Regions from separate parts of the Bradyrhizobium sp. LMG 9283 genome, predicted to be linked through region 1. Evidence: predicted binding sites of a transcription regulator. Region 1 holds the regulator's gene; the other holds the start of a gene.
The links. Region 1 encodes LexA, which represses DNA repair genes until DNA is damaged. Its sites were predicted from a motif close to TGTTCNNNNTGTGTTCNG; they were not measured.

Region 1 (7,610 bases):
AGTTTTGTCATCGACCGAAGATAAGCCGAGCCAGTGCGGAAAGGAAGCGTGACTTCTCGCTGGCTTGAGGAGGTCTTTTGCTTCAGCCCCTCCGCTCGGCTAGAACCTTGCCGACCGAGTCCTTCGATTGCTTCGATTTGTTGCGGGAGTTCGCCGTGGCCCTGATGCCGGTATCCGACGCGCTTGCCGCCGTGCTCGCCGGCACAGAGCCACTGGCCGAGGAGACGGTCGCCCTCGATCAGGCCTACCATCGCGTGCTCGCGCACAACATCGCGGCGCGGCGCACGCAGCCGCCCGAAGCCATGTCGGCGATGGACGGCTATGCCGTGCGCGCCGCCGATGCGGCCACGATCGATTCCAGGCTGACGGTGACCGGTGAGGTCGCAGCGGGCCGTCCGTTCGCGGGAACGGTCGGCGCCGGCGAAGCCGTTCGGATCTTCACCGGCGGCGTCGTTCCCGATGGCGCCGATGCGGTCGTGATCCAGGAGGACACGGTCGCCGACGGCAAGCACATCACGATCAAGGAAGCCGCGATTCCCGGACGGCACATCCGCCCTGCCGGCGTCGACTTCCGCGAGGGCGACGTGCTGCTGCGCAAGGGAACCCGTCTCACCGAGCGCGATCTCGCGCTCGCCGCTGCGATGAACCACCCGCAGCTTGCCGTTTGCCGCCGTCCGAAGGTCGCGATCCTCGCCACCGGCGACGAGCTGGTGATGCCGGGCGCCACGCCCGGATACGGCCAGATCGTCTATTCCAATGGCTACGCCCTGCACGCGCTCGCCCGCAGTGAGGGCGCCGAGACCATCGACCTCGGCGTTGCCGCCGATACGCTGCAGGCCACTTCCGCCGGCATCCGCCGCGCCCGCGAGAGCGGCGCCGACATCCTGATCACGACCGGTGGCGCGTCGGTCGGCGACCACGATCTGGTTCAGCAGGCGCTGAAGGGCGAAGGCATCTCGATGGCGTTCTGGAAGATCGCTATCCGGCCCGGCAAGCCGATGATGCACGGACGGCTCGGCGCCATGCGCGTAATCGGCCTGCCCGGCAATCCGGTGTCATCATACGTATGCGCCTTCCTGTTCATGGTGCCGCTGATTCGCGCCCTGTCAGGCCGCTCGGTGATTCATCATCACCGCGAGCGCGCCGTGCTGGGCCGCGATCTCGGGGCCAACGACCAGCGCGAGGATTATCTGCGTGCGCGCCTGGAGCTGCGCGGCGACGGCACGCTCGTCGCCCTTCCCGTCAGCCATCAGGACTCCTCTCTGCTTGCGAATCTCGCTGCGGCACAGGTACTTCTCGTGCGCGCGCCGTTCGCGCCGAAGGCCGAGGCCGGCACGCCTTGCGAGGTGCTGCGGCTCCCCGCCTGAGCTGCATTGCACACGCATTCCGCGAGTTTTGCCCCGTTCACGGTAAATTAAGCAGTTGCGGAACACATATCGAACATATAGTGTCCGTTCATGATTTGTTTCGAGGATGTAGCGGCTTATCGCTGAATTCATCGTCTCGGAATCGAACGACATCAACCGGGGGACTTTGGTCGAGATGTTGACGCGCAAACAATACGAGCTTCTGCGGTTCATCAGCGAACGTCTGAAGGAAAGCGGCGTGCCGCCGTCCTTCGACGAGATGAAGGATGCGCTCGACCTGCGCTCGAAGTCAGGCATTCATCGCCTGATCACTGCGCTCGAGGAGCGCGGCTTCATCCGCCGCCTGCCCAACCGCGCCCGGGCCATCGAGGTGATCAAGCTGCCCGAACTCCAGGCCGCTGCCGGCAATCGCCGCGGCTTCACGCCGAGCGTCATCGAGGGCAATCTCGGCAAGGTGCGCGCGAGCTCCAGCCCGCCTGTTGACGAGGGCGAGCGTCCCGTCGCGGTGCCGGTGATGGGCCGCATCGCGGCCGGCACGCCGATCGAGGCGCTGCAGACCCGCAGCCACACCATCAGCGTACCGCCCGACATGCTCGGCTCGGGCGAGCACTACGCACTCGAAGTGCGCGGCGATTCGATGGTCGAGGCCGGCATCCTCGATGGCGACATGGCGCTGATCCAGCGCAACGAGAGCGCCGACACCGGCGACATCGTGGTGGCGCTGATCGATGACGAGGAGGCCACGCTCAAGCGCTTCCGCCGTCGCGGCGCCTCGATCGCGCTCGAGCCCGCCAATGCCGCCTACGAGGTCCGCATCCTTCCGCCGAACCGCGTGAAGATTCAGGGCAAGCTGATCGGGCTTTACCGGAAATACTAAGCGGTCCTGCGGTCGTTCGACACCTGTTGGAGCGGAGCATTTCCGCTCCGGCTGGATAGTCTTTCCGGATTATCCAGCCCCCCTCCGGCGCGACATCCTCGAGACGCCGCGCGAAGCGACATCGCTTCGCGGCCTGAGAGCTTGAGGAGACGCCATGCGCCAGATCGTTGCATGGACAATCATTGCGGCGCTGGCCGCAGCATCGGCATCGCAAGCCGTTGCCACACCATCGCATCGCCGTATGCGCAGGCAATCGGCGGCTCGCGAGCATATCCGCAACGCGCGGAATGCAATCGCACAGCCTCCGCAATCGAGCTGGCAATATTCAAGCTGGTCGGCACCCGCGGGGCGCTGACATGGCGTCTTCCGAATGCACAGGCGTCGGCTTTGTTCCTATCGAATCCGGGAAAGATAATGTGATCGTGGCTTGCGGACCCCAGCCGCAGATTTGCCTACAACCGAGCAGAACGTTGTATGCTTCACCCCGATAGAGGCCTGCGCCTCGAAAACAAAAGAGGTGCGGGTTCGCTATCTTCGCATGAGGAGCACCCGATGTGTGACTACAGCCTGCATGCCGTCGCGACGCGCCCTGCCGAAGTCGGCGAGACGATCGTCACGACAACCTTCCGCGGTACCTCGACACGCGGCTTCGCCTCCGAAGCCGATCTCTCGGTCGCGGTCTGCCTGCTGCCGGGAACGGAGCTCGCTTTCGCCGACAACGTCCGTTACGACAACCGCTGGATCTGGACGCGCACCGTCAACTCCCGCGTCGGAAAGTTCGGCAAGATCGACCCGCACATTCCCGATCGCCATCATGACGCGATCGAATTTCCCGACGGCAAATACGTGCTGGTGACACAGCTCGTCGAAGGCCAGCGCGCGACCGTGCTGCAGTTGCCGGTGACCCAGCCGGTTGGCGAGCGCGAGCACAAGCCGCAGATCGTCGCCGAGACGCGGTCCACGATCACGCGCCTGCCGATCGGCTGAGGTCGTCGCCCCCGGCCGGTGGGTCGAGGGCCAGGATTTGAAATGCCATCGCCGGCCGAGGCCGGCGAGATGGTATGGTTTGCGTCCTGCGGAATCCCGTCGGACCGGCACCCCGCGCATCTATCCTCAATCGTCAGCCTGCAAGTCGGCCTCCGATGGCGTTGCGTCCCGGTTGCGAGGCGCGGCCGTTTTCGGCGCAAGGCTGCTATCGAAATCCCCCTCGCCGGCGCCGGCGGGCAGCCAGGGGCGGTTTGCGCCTCTCGCCCTCACCGCCTGCACCGAGAAGCCCTCTCCGTTTTGCATCAGAGCCAGCGCGCCCTGACTGGCAAGACGCGGCCGATCGACCACCATCGCCGCGCAATCGGGCGGCGCGGGCCGCGCCGTCACCACCAACGCGGCACGGCTGCAATCATCAGCCAACGCGTCGATGCGCAGAGAAAGCGCGACCAGCCCTCCGTCCGCAAGCGGCGCCACGCAGCCGGACTCGTCACATGACACACCGCTCGCCAACGAGGCGTTGGCGGCATCGCGCGGATCGGCATCGGCAGCTAACCACTCCCTCAGCAGAAAGCCATCCTTGCTTGCCCGGATCACATGCAAACGCCCATCCCCGCCCCGGACCGCGACGCTCGCGCCATCCCCGGCAATCAGGATATCGGGCTGCCGCACCGACAGCCCCCAGAGGATCGCTGCAAGCAGCATCAGGGCACCGGACCAGCGCAAGGGCGTGCGCAGCAGGCCCATCACGATGATCCCGAGGCTGGCCGCGACCACCGGCGCGATCCCGAACGCCGGAATGCGGCCAACCGCGCCCGGCAGAGCCGCCACCCAGCGCGAGACCGCGACCATCCAGTCAATACCGATCCCCATCAGCCACCAGAACACGCCGTCGAGCCCGAAGGGAGCCGCGAGCAGCCCTAAAAGCCCCGCCGGCATCACCAGCGCCGAGACCACCGGCATCGCGCCGAGATTGGCGAGCACGCCGTATGGCGTCACACGATGGAAGTGGAAGGCAGCATAGGGCGTGGTCGCAAGCCCCGCGATCAACGAGGCCAGGAACAACATCGCGATCTCGCGGCCGCCCCACAGCGCGATGCGCGCGGTCGCCGAATGATCGGGCGATGCAAGCAGGTTCGGCATGCCGATCTGCACCAGCGCCACCAGCCCGAGCGTCGCGGCGAAGGACATCTGAAAGCTCGGATGCACCAGGGCCTCGGGCGCGACCGCGAGCACGATCAGCGCGGCCACCGCCAGCGTCCGGAAAGTAATGGCGCGGCGATCGACCATCACGGCGATCAACACCACCGCAGTCATGAAGAACGATCTTTGCGTCGCAACCTCCGCGCCTGACAGCAGCAGGTAGAACGCAGCCGCGACCAGCGCCGCCGCCGCCGCCCATTTCTTAATGGCGAAGCCGGCCGCCAGTCCCGGGATCAGCGCCAGCAGCGCGCGCACCGCGAAGAAGACGACGCCGGCGACGACCGCCATGTGATAGCCGGAGATCGACAGCACATGTCCGAGCCCCGAGACGAACATGGCATCGTTGACGGGCGTGCTGATCGCGTCGCGCCGTCCCGTGAGCAGCGCGGTCGCAATCGCGCGGTTGTCGCCATCGAGCGTGGCGCGGATGCGCGCGTCGATCGCATCGCGCAGGCCCTGCATGAAAGCGGCGTAACGCAGCCGCAAGCCGCCGGCATCCGGCGGCACTGAAGCCGTGATCGCGCCCATCACGAAACCGGAGGCACCAATGCCCTGGAAGAACATATCGCGCGAGAAATCATAGCTGCCGGGACGCACCGGCGAAATCGGCGGCAACAGCCGCGCCTTCAATTGCACGAAGCTGCCGACTTCAGGCGCCGTGCCCTTGCGCACCGAGAGGCGGACGCGCTCGAGCCTCACGTCGCTGCGCTGCGCCTCCATCGCGCTGACACGCAGCACGAAACGATCGGTGCGCTCGCGGATGTCGCGTGCTTCCACATAGCCCGACAGCGACACCGAATAGAGCGGCTTGGCCAAAACGGTGTGGGCTATGCGCGCCGTCTTCCAGGTCGCCATGGCAAAGCCGGCGGCGACCGCCGCGATCATGATCGCGGGCGCAAACAACCGGCTCCGCCGCAGCAGCACGGCGCCAAGCGCGAGAACGGCCGCCGTCGCGACGACCACCCACAGCACCGGCTCATGATCGGCGGCGAAATAGAGCGCGATGCCGCCGCCGAAGGCAACCGGCACCCACGGCAACAGCCGACCAGGCCCGGCCTCGGCGCGGGCCCATTCGCGCAACGTTTCGACGATTGCCGGCCAGACGCCAAAGCCCGCCGGCGCAAAGCCGCCAGCCGGTGCGGCGCGGCCGACCGGCCACGTCCCGGCAACTCCCTGGGAGCGTACTTGCCGCCCCGGCTCCGCCATTCCCCTGCACCTTACGATACGCGACGGGTGCCGAGGCTACCGGAACGTGCGGCTGCGCGAATAGCGGTACGGATCAGGAACGAACGCGGCGAGACCCTACTTTTCCCCTTCCAAGGTCACGGCGACCGCCGCCTTGGCATCTCTTCTGGATTCCTCGCAACGTCCGAGACGTCTCTGACCAGAAGTCGCGAAGTATCGAGCCCTTCGATCTCGTTGGCAAAGCGTCCTGCGACAGATCGATTGAGCCGAAAGTCTCATAAGTTGCCGGCCCGAGGTGGGATTACACTACGGTTCCCCGCCTCCCCGACAGGACGGGCAAGGCAGTGGTGGCTCGCGGTTCTAAGGCCGCCGGAGCTCTTCTCAGGTGGCGCGAAAGCGCACCTGAAGTCAGACGTTGCCGACGCAACTCTTTGAATTGGCGCCTGCGACGCCGCGCATCGCGCTCTCCGCGAGAAGATCGATCGCTGAAACAGGCGAGGAGACGTCTTGAAACCATAGGAGTCGCACATGCAGGTACCGAGCGATTTTCGCCGCGTGATCATCGCTGCATCGGTGGGAAACATCATCGAATGGTATGATTTCTACATCTTTGGCAGCCTGGCCGCAGTTCTATCGGTCAAGTTCTTTGAGCAATCCCACCCGGTTGCCGCCCTCCTCAGCACGATCGCGCTCTTCACGGCAGGATTTCTCATCCGTCCGCTGGGCGCCTTCCTGTTCGGATGGATGGGTGACCGGGTCGGCCGCAAATACACCTTTCTCATTACGCTCAGCGGAATGGGACTCGGCACAGGGGCGATCGGGTTGATCCCGACCTACCAGTCGATTGGTCTGACGGCCGCGTTCATTCTCTTTGGCCTGCGCATGATCCAGGGTTTGTGCCTGGGCGGCGAATATGGTGGCGCCATCACCTACGTCGCCGAACATGTGCCGGACGATCGACGCGGCTATTATACCGGCTGGCTGCAGACCTCGCCCACTCTCGGAATCGTGGTGTCGCTGGCCGTCATCATCCTCACGCGGACATATGCCGGCAACCAGGCCTTCGACGAATGGGCTTGGCGCGTTCCGTTCCTGCTGTCCTTCCTGCTGGTGGCGATCGCGATCTATATCCGGCTCCAGCTCCAGGAAACGCCAATCTTCCAGGAGATCAGGGCCCGCGGCCAGATGACGAGGAACCCTTGGAAGGAGGCTTTCCTCAGCTCCAACATCAAATACATCGGGATCGCGATTGTGGTCCTGATCGGACAGGGCGTGGTCTGGTACAGTGGTCAGTTCTGGGCGCTGTACTTCCTGCAGCAGGTCTCCAAGGTGGACCCGCTGACCTCCGCCTACATCGTGGGCGCCGCACTGCTCATTGCCACACCGAGCCTGATCTTCTTTGGCTGGCTGTCGGATCTGATCGGCCGCAAGCCGGTGATCCTCGGCGGCATGCTGCTCGCCGCGATCACGTACTATCCGCTCTATCTGTGGCTGGGGACTGTCACGCAGCCCGGAAACATCAACTATCCGGCCGCGATCTTTATCATCTTCATCCTCGTTTGCTATGTCGGGATGGTGTACGGGCCGGTCGGCGCGTTTCTGGCGGAATTCTTTCCCGCCAGGATCAGGTATACGTCGGTCTCGGTGCCGTACCACATCGGCAATGGCTGGGGTGGCGGATTGGTGCCGTTCATCACGTCGGCGGCATTCGCCGCGACCGGCAGCATCGGCTATGCGCTGATTTATCCGATCGCGGTCCCCGCGGTGTGCTTCGTGCTTGCCGTCTTCCTGATGCCGGAGACGCGCAAGATCAGCATCTGGCAGCCGATCGAGCCGAGAGCCGCGTCGTGATGGGTTGATCCCGGTGCAGGACCGCGGGGACCCTGCACCGAAGTTCGTATCGAGGCGCAGTGACGATCGTTCCCATCGGCACCGCGCCCGAGCAAGCCGATCTCAAAATCCCGGCCGCCAACAAATGGCGGTCGGCAAGCGCC
Region 2 (7,610 bases), 2.2 Mb from region 1:
ATCGCGGTGATCCTGGTCGACGTCTGCATGCCCGAGCTCGATGGTTTCGAGCTCGCCGCGATGATCCGCGAGCATCCGCGCTTCCAGAAGACCGCGATGATCTTCATCTCGGCCATCCAGGTCAGCGACATCGACCGGTTGCGCGGCTACGAGATGGGCGCGGTCGATTACGTGCCGGTACCGGTCGTGCCGGAAGTGCTGCGCGCCAAGATCAAGGTGTTTGCTGAGCTCTATCGCAAGACGCGCGAGCTCGAACGGCTGAACCACGAACTGGAGGACCGCGTCCGCGCACGCACCGCGGAACTGGAGAGCTCCACCGCGAAGCTGCGCGAGAGTGAGCAGCGGCGCAGCATGGCGATCGCTGCCGGCAAGATGGGGTCCTGGGACTGGGACTGGATCAGCGGCGATTGGATGTGGGACGAGGGGCAGTACCGCATCTTCGGCGTCGGCCCGGAGAGCTTCGAGGTCAATCCGGCCAACGTTCAGGCGCTGTTGCACCCCGATGACGTCGATCAATTGCGCAAAGCGATCGCCGAATTCAACAAGGGCACGCGCGCCTACGAAACAGAGTTCCGCATCGTGCGGCCCGACGGCGAGGTGCGCTGGTGCGTCGGCACGGCGGCCGCGACGGTCGACGAGAGCGGGCGCGTGGTGCGCGTCAGCGGCGTCACCGTCGACATCACCGAGCGCAAGCGCGCCGAGGAGCGGCAGAACCTCCTCGCGCGGGAAGTCGATCATCGCGCCAAAAATGCGCTGGCGCTGGCGCAGTCGATCGTGCGCCTCACGCGGGCCGACGGGGTCAAGGCCTATGTCAACGCGGTGGAGGGGCGCATCAATGCACTGGCGCGCGTGCACACCATCCTGTCGCTGTCGAGCTGGCAGGGCGCTGAGCTTTCCAAGTTGATCGACGAGGAGCTTGCGCCCTATTCGCTCGGCGACCAGATCAGATTGGCAGGTCCCGAAGTTCAGTTGCGGCCGGCAACGGCCCAGACGCTGGCGCTCGCACTGCACGAGCTCTTCACCAACTCGGCAAAGTATGGCGCGCTCTCGACCCGATCGGGACGGCTCGCGATCCATTGGCAGGTCGCGGACGAGCTGCTCACGCTGTGTTGGGAGGAATCGGGCGGTCCGCTGGTCATGACACCGAAATCGCGCGGCTTCGGCACGCGGAGCCTGCTTGCGAGCATCGAGTCCCAGCTTGGCGGACAGGCGCAGTTCGATTGGCGTGCCGAGGGCCTGTTGTGCCGTCTGGAGGTGCCGTTGACACGCAAGACGGCGACGACCGCACCCGGCAAATTCGATACCGCCGGCCCCGCCGAATTGCAGCGCGCGTCCGGCTAACCGGACGCTGCGCTCGTCACGCGCCGGGCCATCCGCGGTTCACGCGCGACCCGTCCTTCCAGCCAGGCCTCCGTTCGGGCGAGATCGCGCAACGCCCTGGCGTAGCGGCGTGCCGCATTTCGCTCTGCTCCGCGCGGCAGCCTGCGGGCTTTGCGCAAGATGTCCGCGGCCGCGTTACGATAGGCCAGCGAGCGGTAAAGAAAGACTACCTTGCCCATAGCGATATTCCCGTTTTGACGGCCCCCATCCTCGCAAGCCCGGCATGAACGTCGGATGAAGCCAGTGATGACAAATTCCTTCGATCGGATGGAACCAGGGACTTGCGCGTGCGTTGGCATGCCAGTTCGGGATGCAGTCCCATGCGCACCAAGAAGTCGTCAGAGCTGATTTCCGCCAGCGGCCTTATCAAACTGATGACGCATGTAATGATGGGCGCAGCCCTCGGCCTCATCTTCAGTCTTGCGCTCGTCCTGTCCAATCCGGCCGTGGCAAACCTGCTCAATAACGGCGGAAGCCAAGCCGTTGCGGTCTTCGTCGTCACCTTGGTGACGACGTTCGCGATCGGCGCGACGCTCACTGGCGTCGTGTTCATCCTCGCAGAGGACAAGCAATCTTGAAGCGTGCGTGACGCGTGGGAAATGCTTCGTTGGGAACTCCTGCGGCGAATAGCGGTTGGCTGCCTGCGTCAATTTAACTCAGGGAGTTTCCCGCATGAAGACGACCAAGCTCGCTCTCGCCGTGATGTTGGCAACCGGCCTAGCCGCCGCGCCGTTCGCCGCCCAGGCCAAGTCGAAGGCCAAGCATGGATCCTCGATGTCATCCTCGCAGACCACCGGCGCCAATACCAAGTCTACCAGGGGCGCTGATCCTTCCGGCCAAGGCGGCTCTGGTCCCGGCTCCGATCAGGGCGGCACCATGACGAAAAAAGGCGGCATGACCAATACCAAATAGACGCTCCCTGGAATCCATGCAGGGCTCCGCCATTGCGGAGCCCTTGCCCTGGGCTCGACGCTCCAAGCTGTCAGGATCCGGCATCCGCGAGCTTCGGGCACTCGCGTTGGACGCGCACATTCAACCGCGATCGCGGTTCGACGCGCAGTTGCGAGATCCGGTACGGGTCCTGCTCTTCCTCCCCCACACGCTTCCAAAGATCTCAGCGGCGTCCGATTGCGCGTGCGGGATTGCCGACTGTCTTCACGGGACGAAGGCGAACCCGGTCGCGGACATCAGGCAGAACGTCGCTGCCACCAGCCGCCCTCCATTCGCCGATCAGGAGGTTGATTTTCCGGCGCAGATCCATCTGCGCCAAGGCCCTTTCTGTGCAGTCGCGGTCGCGCTCGACGAGGTCGCGCACCGACGCCTCGACGTCGGCCATCTCAAGCCTCAAAGCTCTGATTTTACGTCGAATTTCATTAATTCTGTTGTCCATGGCTTGTTAGAACAAAATAAGAACATATAGTCAAGTCACGAATTCAGGACGGAGGAGCGGCATGCAGGTTCAAGGTAAATACGACGCCAGGGCTTTTCTGAGCGAGCAGATGACGCGAGCGCAGGGCCTCAGGCTGAAACGGCTGAGTGAAGAGGCCTATCAACCCGCCCAATACGCGCGGGATCTGTCCTTCAGCGAGGCCGCACGGCGCATCCAGGCCCTCGAAGCGGAGATCGAGCTGGCGAATTCCTTCTAGGCAGCGGTTCGCGTCTGGAACGTTGCATAGGCGCTCCCGGAACCATGGCGGTGCCGAATGGTTTTTCTTCGGCCAAGGGAGAACATGCATGGCACGCAAGGCAAAGAAACGCCGTTACTCACGCAGCGCCGGCAGCGATGTCGAAAGCGAGATGCGGCGCTACAAGAAGGGCACCGCGAAAAGCGGCCGTGGGGGACGCGGCGGCCGCGTGAAGAGCCGCAAGCAGGCGATCGCGATCGGACTGTCGAAGGCACGCAAGAAGGGCAAGAAGGTCCCGAAGAAGGCTTCGAAGCGCAAGAGCGCCAGGAAGACGTCCAGGACGTCATCGAAGAAGTCGTCGAAGAAGTCGTCGAAGCGCAAATCCAGCAAGCGCTGACGCTGACAAGTCTCAGATCATGCTCCCCGGCATGAAGCAGCGGATCGAAATCCCGAACGCAGTCTTCACCGGCCACACCATGGTGCGGCCGGCCCGGTTCGGCTCGGTGATGACGGCTTCGTCCGGCACCTCGATCCACTGTCCATCAAGACGCACGCGGTAACGCCCGTTGTGCGACTCCCAGTCGGGATCGGCAACGGCGACCCCATCCGCATCCGAGCAGCACGGACCCAGATGGCTGCGCAAACTGTCGAACCATGGCTTGAGGGGCGAGTCGGCGTAGCGGCCGTCGTCGCGCCCGAGCGCGTTTCCGTTCCAGAAGACCAACGGCGCCAGGAGCAGCGCACTCCTCAGCGAGAGCTTCAATCGATCCATGTCGGCACCGATCAAATGTGAACCACCGGCCAGTTCCACAAAGCGCCGGGAAGGCTCGAAGTTCCACCCTTGCAACTCGACTCCGCTGCTACGCTGCAGCAGAGCACAGAGGCACCGTGGAACTGTGACCGGCGAACACGGCTTTTTCGGACGCACGGGCTCATCATCCCTGCCGCTAACGAGAATGTTATCGGGCCTTGGCGACCTTGATTGCTTATGCGAAAGGCGGCCCAAGGGCCGCCCTTCTGGACTCGTACCGGTCGAGCTTCGCCTTACGCGAGCGGCACCGCGACGAAGCGGGTGGCATCCGCGCTTCTGACCTGCAACAGAACGCTGCGCTTGCCCGACGCTTTGGCCTGCGCCAGCTCCGAACGCACCTCGCCGACATTGCTGACAGCCTTGCCGCCGACATTGAGGATGACGTCGCCGGTCTGGATGCCGTGCTGCGCCGCCGGCCCTTGCGGGTCGACTTCGGTCACGACCACACCCTCCTGGCCGGCGCCCTGCACCTCGCCAGCCGGAGCCAGGCTGAGCCCAAGCCGCGGCGTACCGGCGTTCGGCTGCACCTGGCCGACGTCCGCCTTGGCCTGCCGCTCGTTCGGCAACTCGCCGAGCGTCAACGTCACGGTCTTGCTTTCACCCTTGTGGAAGACTTCTAGCTTCACCGAGGTGCCCGGCGCCAACGTGGCAATGGTGCGGGCGAGATCGCGGGAGTCCTTCACCGCATTGCCGTTGACGGCGGTGATGACGTCGCCCGCTTCGATACCAGCCTTGGCCGCCGGGCTGCCGTCCTGCGGATTATCGACGATGGCACCGCGCGCCTGCTTCAGGCCGAGGCTGTCGGCGATCTCGGAGGTCACGGGCTGCACCTGCACGCCGAGCCAGCCCCGGGTGACCGCGCCCTTGTCCTTCAATTGCGCGACGACGAGCTTGGCGGTCGAGGCCGGAATATCGAAGCCGATGCCGACCGAGCCGCCCGAGGGCGAGAAGATCGCAGTGTTCACACCGATGACGTTGCCGTTCATGTCGAAAGCCGGGCCGCCGGAATTGCCCTTGTTGATAGGCGCATCGATCTGGATGAAGTCGTCATAAGGACCGTTGCCGATATCCCGGCCGCTGGCCGAGACGATGCCGGCGGTCACAGTGCCGCCAAGACCGAAGGGGTTGCCGACCGCAACCACCCAGTCGCCGATGCGCGGCTTCTGGTCGGAGAACTTGACGAACGGAAAGTCCTTCTTGCCGTCGACCTTGATCAGGGCAAGGTCGGTCTTCGGATCGGTGCCGACCACTTTTGCGGTGTAGATGGTGCCGTCATCGGTCGTCACCTGCACGGACTCGGTGTGGTCGACGACGTGGTTGTTGGTCACGGCATAGCCGTCCGCGGAAATGAAGAAGCCGGAGCCTTCGCCCGTAATCACCTGATGGCGCTGGCGCGGGATGCCGTTCGGGCCGCCCGGGAAGCGGAAGCCGAACTGTCGCGAGAACTGGTCGAACGGCGTGTCCTCGTCCGAATCCATCCGATTCTGCTGCAGCATCGCGCTCTTGTCAGTGTCCTGGTCGATTTTGACCCGCACCGAGATCACCGCGGGTTTGACCTTGGCGACAAGATCGGCAAAGCCGGGCGGCGTCACGGCGGCTTCGGTGGCCTGAGCCGGCGCAATGAAGGAGTTCATCCCGAACGGCGAAGTGCCTGGGACAATTGACAGGGCGGCCACGCCCAGCGCGGCCGCGGTGCCGAGCAGCGCGAGCCGGCGCGGCCTCAAGATCTTGCGAGACGTGGTAATGTTGGAATTGACGCGATCGTTCATGTCGAAATGTCCATGTTGAGCTGATGTCGCCTTGCCCTCAACATGGTCGTTGCTACCTTACGGCGTCCCGTCCACCCGATTAAATCTCGGCAAAGAATGGGTGAGCGGGCGCAGCAGGCAAATGGTCGCTGGCCGTTTGATGCAGCTCAACACGGTGCAGTGAAAAATTGCAACCACCGGATGATGTCCACTGGAGGCACGCCATGTACAAAGACATTCTCGTCCACATTCCCACCGAACGTCCCATGCGTTCGGCGATCGAAGGCTCGATCTCGCTCGCGGCGAACCTGAACGCGCATCTCGACGCGGTCGCGGTCGGCTATGTCGCAACCAGTGCAGCTTACGTGATGGAGGGCGGCGCCGCGATGGCGGCCGTGTTCGAACTGGAACGCGAGCGCGCCGTAGAGCGGGCCGAGGCCGCGCTAGCCGTGTTCAAGAGCGAGGCGGCGAACGCCGGCATCTCCTATGCCTGCCACGCACTCGGCGCGATCCCGGCGGATGCAGCCGGCTCGGTCGGCGAGATGGCGCGACTGCACGACCTCAGCATCGTGCTCCAGCCTGATCCGACGCAAGGCTCGTTCGACAACGACATGCCGCGCGAGATCCTGTTCCAGGCGGGCGGCCCGGTGCTGTTCCTGCCTTACACCTTCCGTGGAGCCTTCAAGGCAAACCGGATCGGCATCTGCTGGGATGGCAGCCGCCTCGCTGCCCGCGCTGTGCGCGACGCAGCACCGTTCCTGGCGCGCGCCGCAGAGATCGTGATCATCACCATCAACGAGACCGACGCCGCCTCCAGCGAAGCGTCAGCGAACAGTCTGACAAAGCATCTCCGCCGGCGCGGACTGTCGACCCGCACGGTCGCCCTCTCGGCAACGCGCGCCGACATTCAACCGACCATCCTGTCGCTGGCGGCGGACGAGAGTCTCAATCTCCTGGTGATGGGCGGCTACGGCCATTCGCGGTTGCAGGAGCGCGTTCTTGGCGGCGTCACGCGCGCCATGCTGGAAGCCATGACGGTCCCGACACAGATGTCGCATTGAGCCGCGCCGGTTTGGCGCCGTCACGCCGCGACGGGAGCCTCCAATGTTGCGGGCGCGGCAGCGTCCTTGTCGCGTTGCACGTTGCAGGCGTCGAAATGCGCCTTGAGTTCGATTTCGGCGAGATGTTCGAAATGTTCGGCCCGGCCGAGGAGTTCCCAATTCTGGAGCGGCCGATAGGCCGCCTGCTGGCGACAGAGGGACGCCAGCGCCCGATAGCGACGTACGTTCTCCATGAGACTCTCCCTCGCTTGCTAGGGTTATTGCCCTGATTTGCGTCAGGTCGATGGCGGTTGTGCAAAAGATTTGCTGCGCCCCGCACCTGAACTCGGCTCGTTCTTGGGTCATGAGTATTCAGGCCAAAGTTCCAAATAGCGCCGACGGATGCCCGGAACCCCGCCACAGGCCAGGCGCTAGGCGTAGAGGCGGCGCTGCACGGTCACGCCGACGAGGTCGAGATAGCGTTCGATCAGGTCGGGCCGGCCGACGAGATAGCCCTGTATTTCCTCGCAGGCCTCCCGCGCCAGGAATGTACGCTGCGCTTCCGTTTCCACCCCTTCGGCAATGACCGGAATATTCAGGGCGTGCGCGAGGCTCAGGACCGCGCGGACAATCTCGGCCGATTGCGGTGTCGCCTCGAGATTCGAGATGAAGCTGCGATCGATCTTGATCTTGTCGAACGGGAACGACTGCAGATAGGACAGCGAGGAATAGCCGGTGCCGAAATCGTCCATCGCAATGCGGAGGCCGAGCGCCTTCAGCCGCCGCAGCAGATTGAGCGCGCGGGTGAAGTCGCCAATCAGCACGCCCTCGGTGATCTCGACCTCGAGCCGCGTCGGCGCGAGCCCCGTCTCCAACAGGATCTGGTGGATCGACCGCTCGAGATCGCCGGCCTGGAACTGGACCGGCGACAGATTGACGGCGACTTGGAGCGGCCGTGGCCAGGATGCCGCCTCGCGGCATGCTTCGCGCAAGGTCCATTCGCCGA

Region 2: the regulator LexA is predicted to act here: its motif matches at 2,778-2,795, upstream of P6U29_RS30575 (DUF3072 domain-containing protein).

Annotation. Positions count from the first base shown of each region.
Region 1 covers NZ_CP120691.1:4,311,039-4,318,648, reverse strand. The annotation lists gene P6U29_RS20385 (hypothetical protein) at 1-11, opposite strand, end outside; gene glp (gephyrin-like molybdotransferase Glp) at 156-1,367, shown strand; gene lexA (transcriptional repressor LexA) at 1,543-2,244, shown strand; gene P6U29_RS20370 (hypothetical protein) at 2,797-3,231, shown strand; gene P6U29_RS20365 (ComEC/Rec2 family competence protein) at 3,358-5,637, opposite strand; gene P6U29_RS20360 (MFS transporter) at 6,145-7,467, shown strand.
Region 2 covers NZ_CP120691.1:6,499,241-6,506,850, forward strand. The annotation lists gene P6U29_RS30550 (HWE histidine kinase domain-containing protein) at 1-1,341, shown strand, start outside; gene P6U29_RS30555 (hypothetical protein) at 1,338-1,559, opposite strand; gene P6U29_RS30560 (hypothetical protein) at 1,701-1,958, shown strand; gene P6U29_RS30565 (hypothetical protein) at 2,053-2,292, shown strand; gene P6U29_RS30570 (hypothetical protein) at 2,495-2,716, opposite strand; gene P6U29_RS30575 (DUF3072 domain-containing protein) at 2,832-3,026, shown strand; gene P6U29_RS30580 (DUF6496 domain-containing protein) at 3,115-3,402, shown strand; gene P6U29_RS30585 (hypothetical protein) at 3,415-3,777, opposite strand; gene P6U29_RS30590 (Do family serine endopeptidase) at 4,050-5,585, opposite strand; gene P6U29_RS30595 (universal stress protein) at 5,789-6,625, shown strand; gene P6U29_RS30600 (hypothetical protein) at 6,646-6,858, opposite strand; gene P6U29_RS30605 (putative bifunctional diguanylate cyclase/phosphodiesterase) at 7,036-7,610, opposite strand, start outside.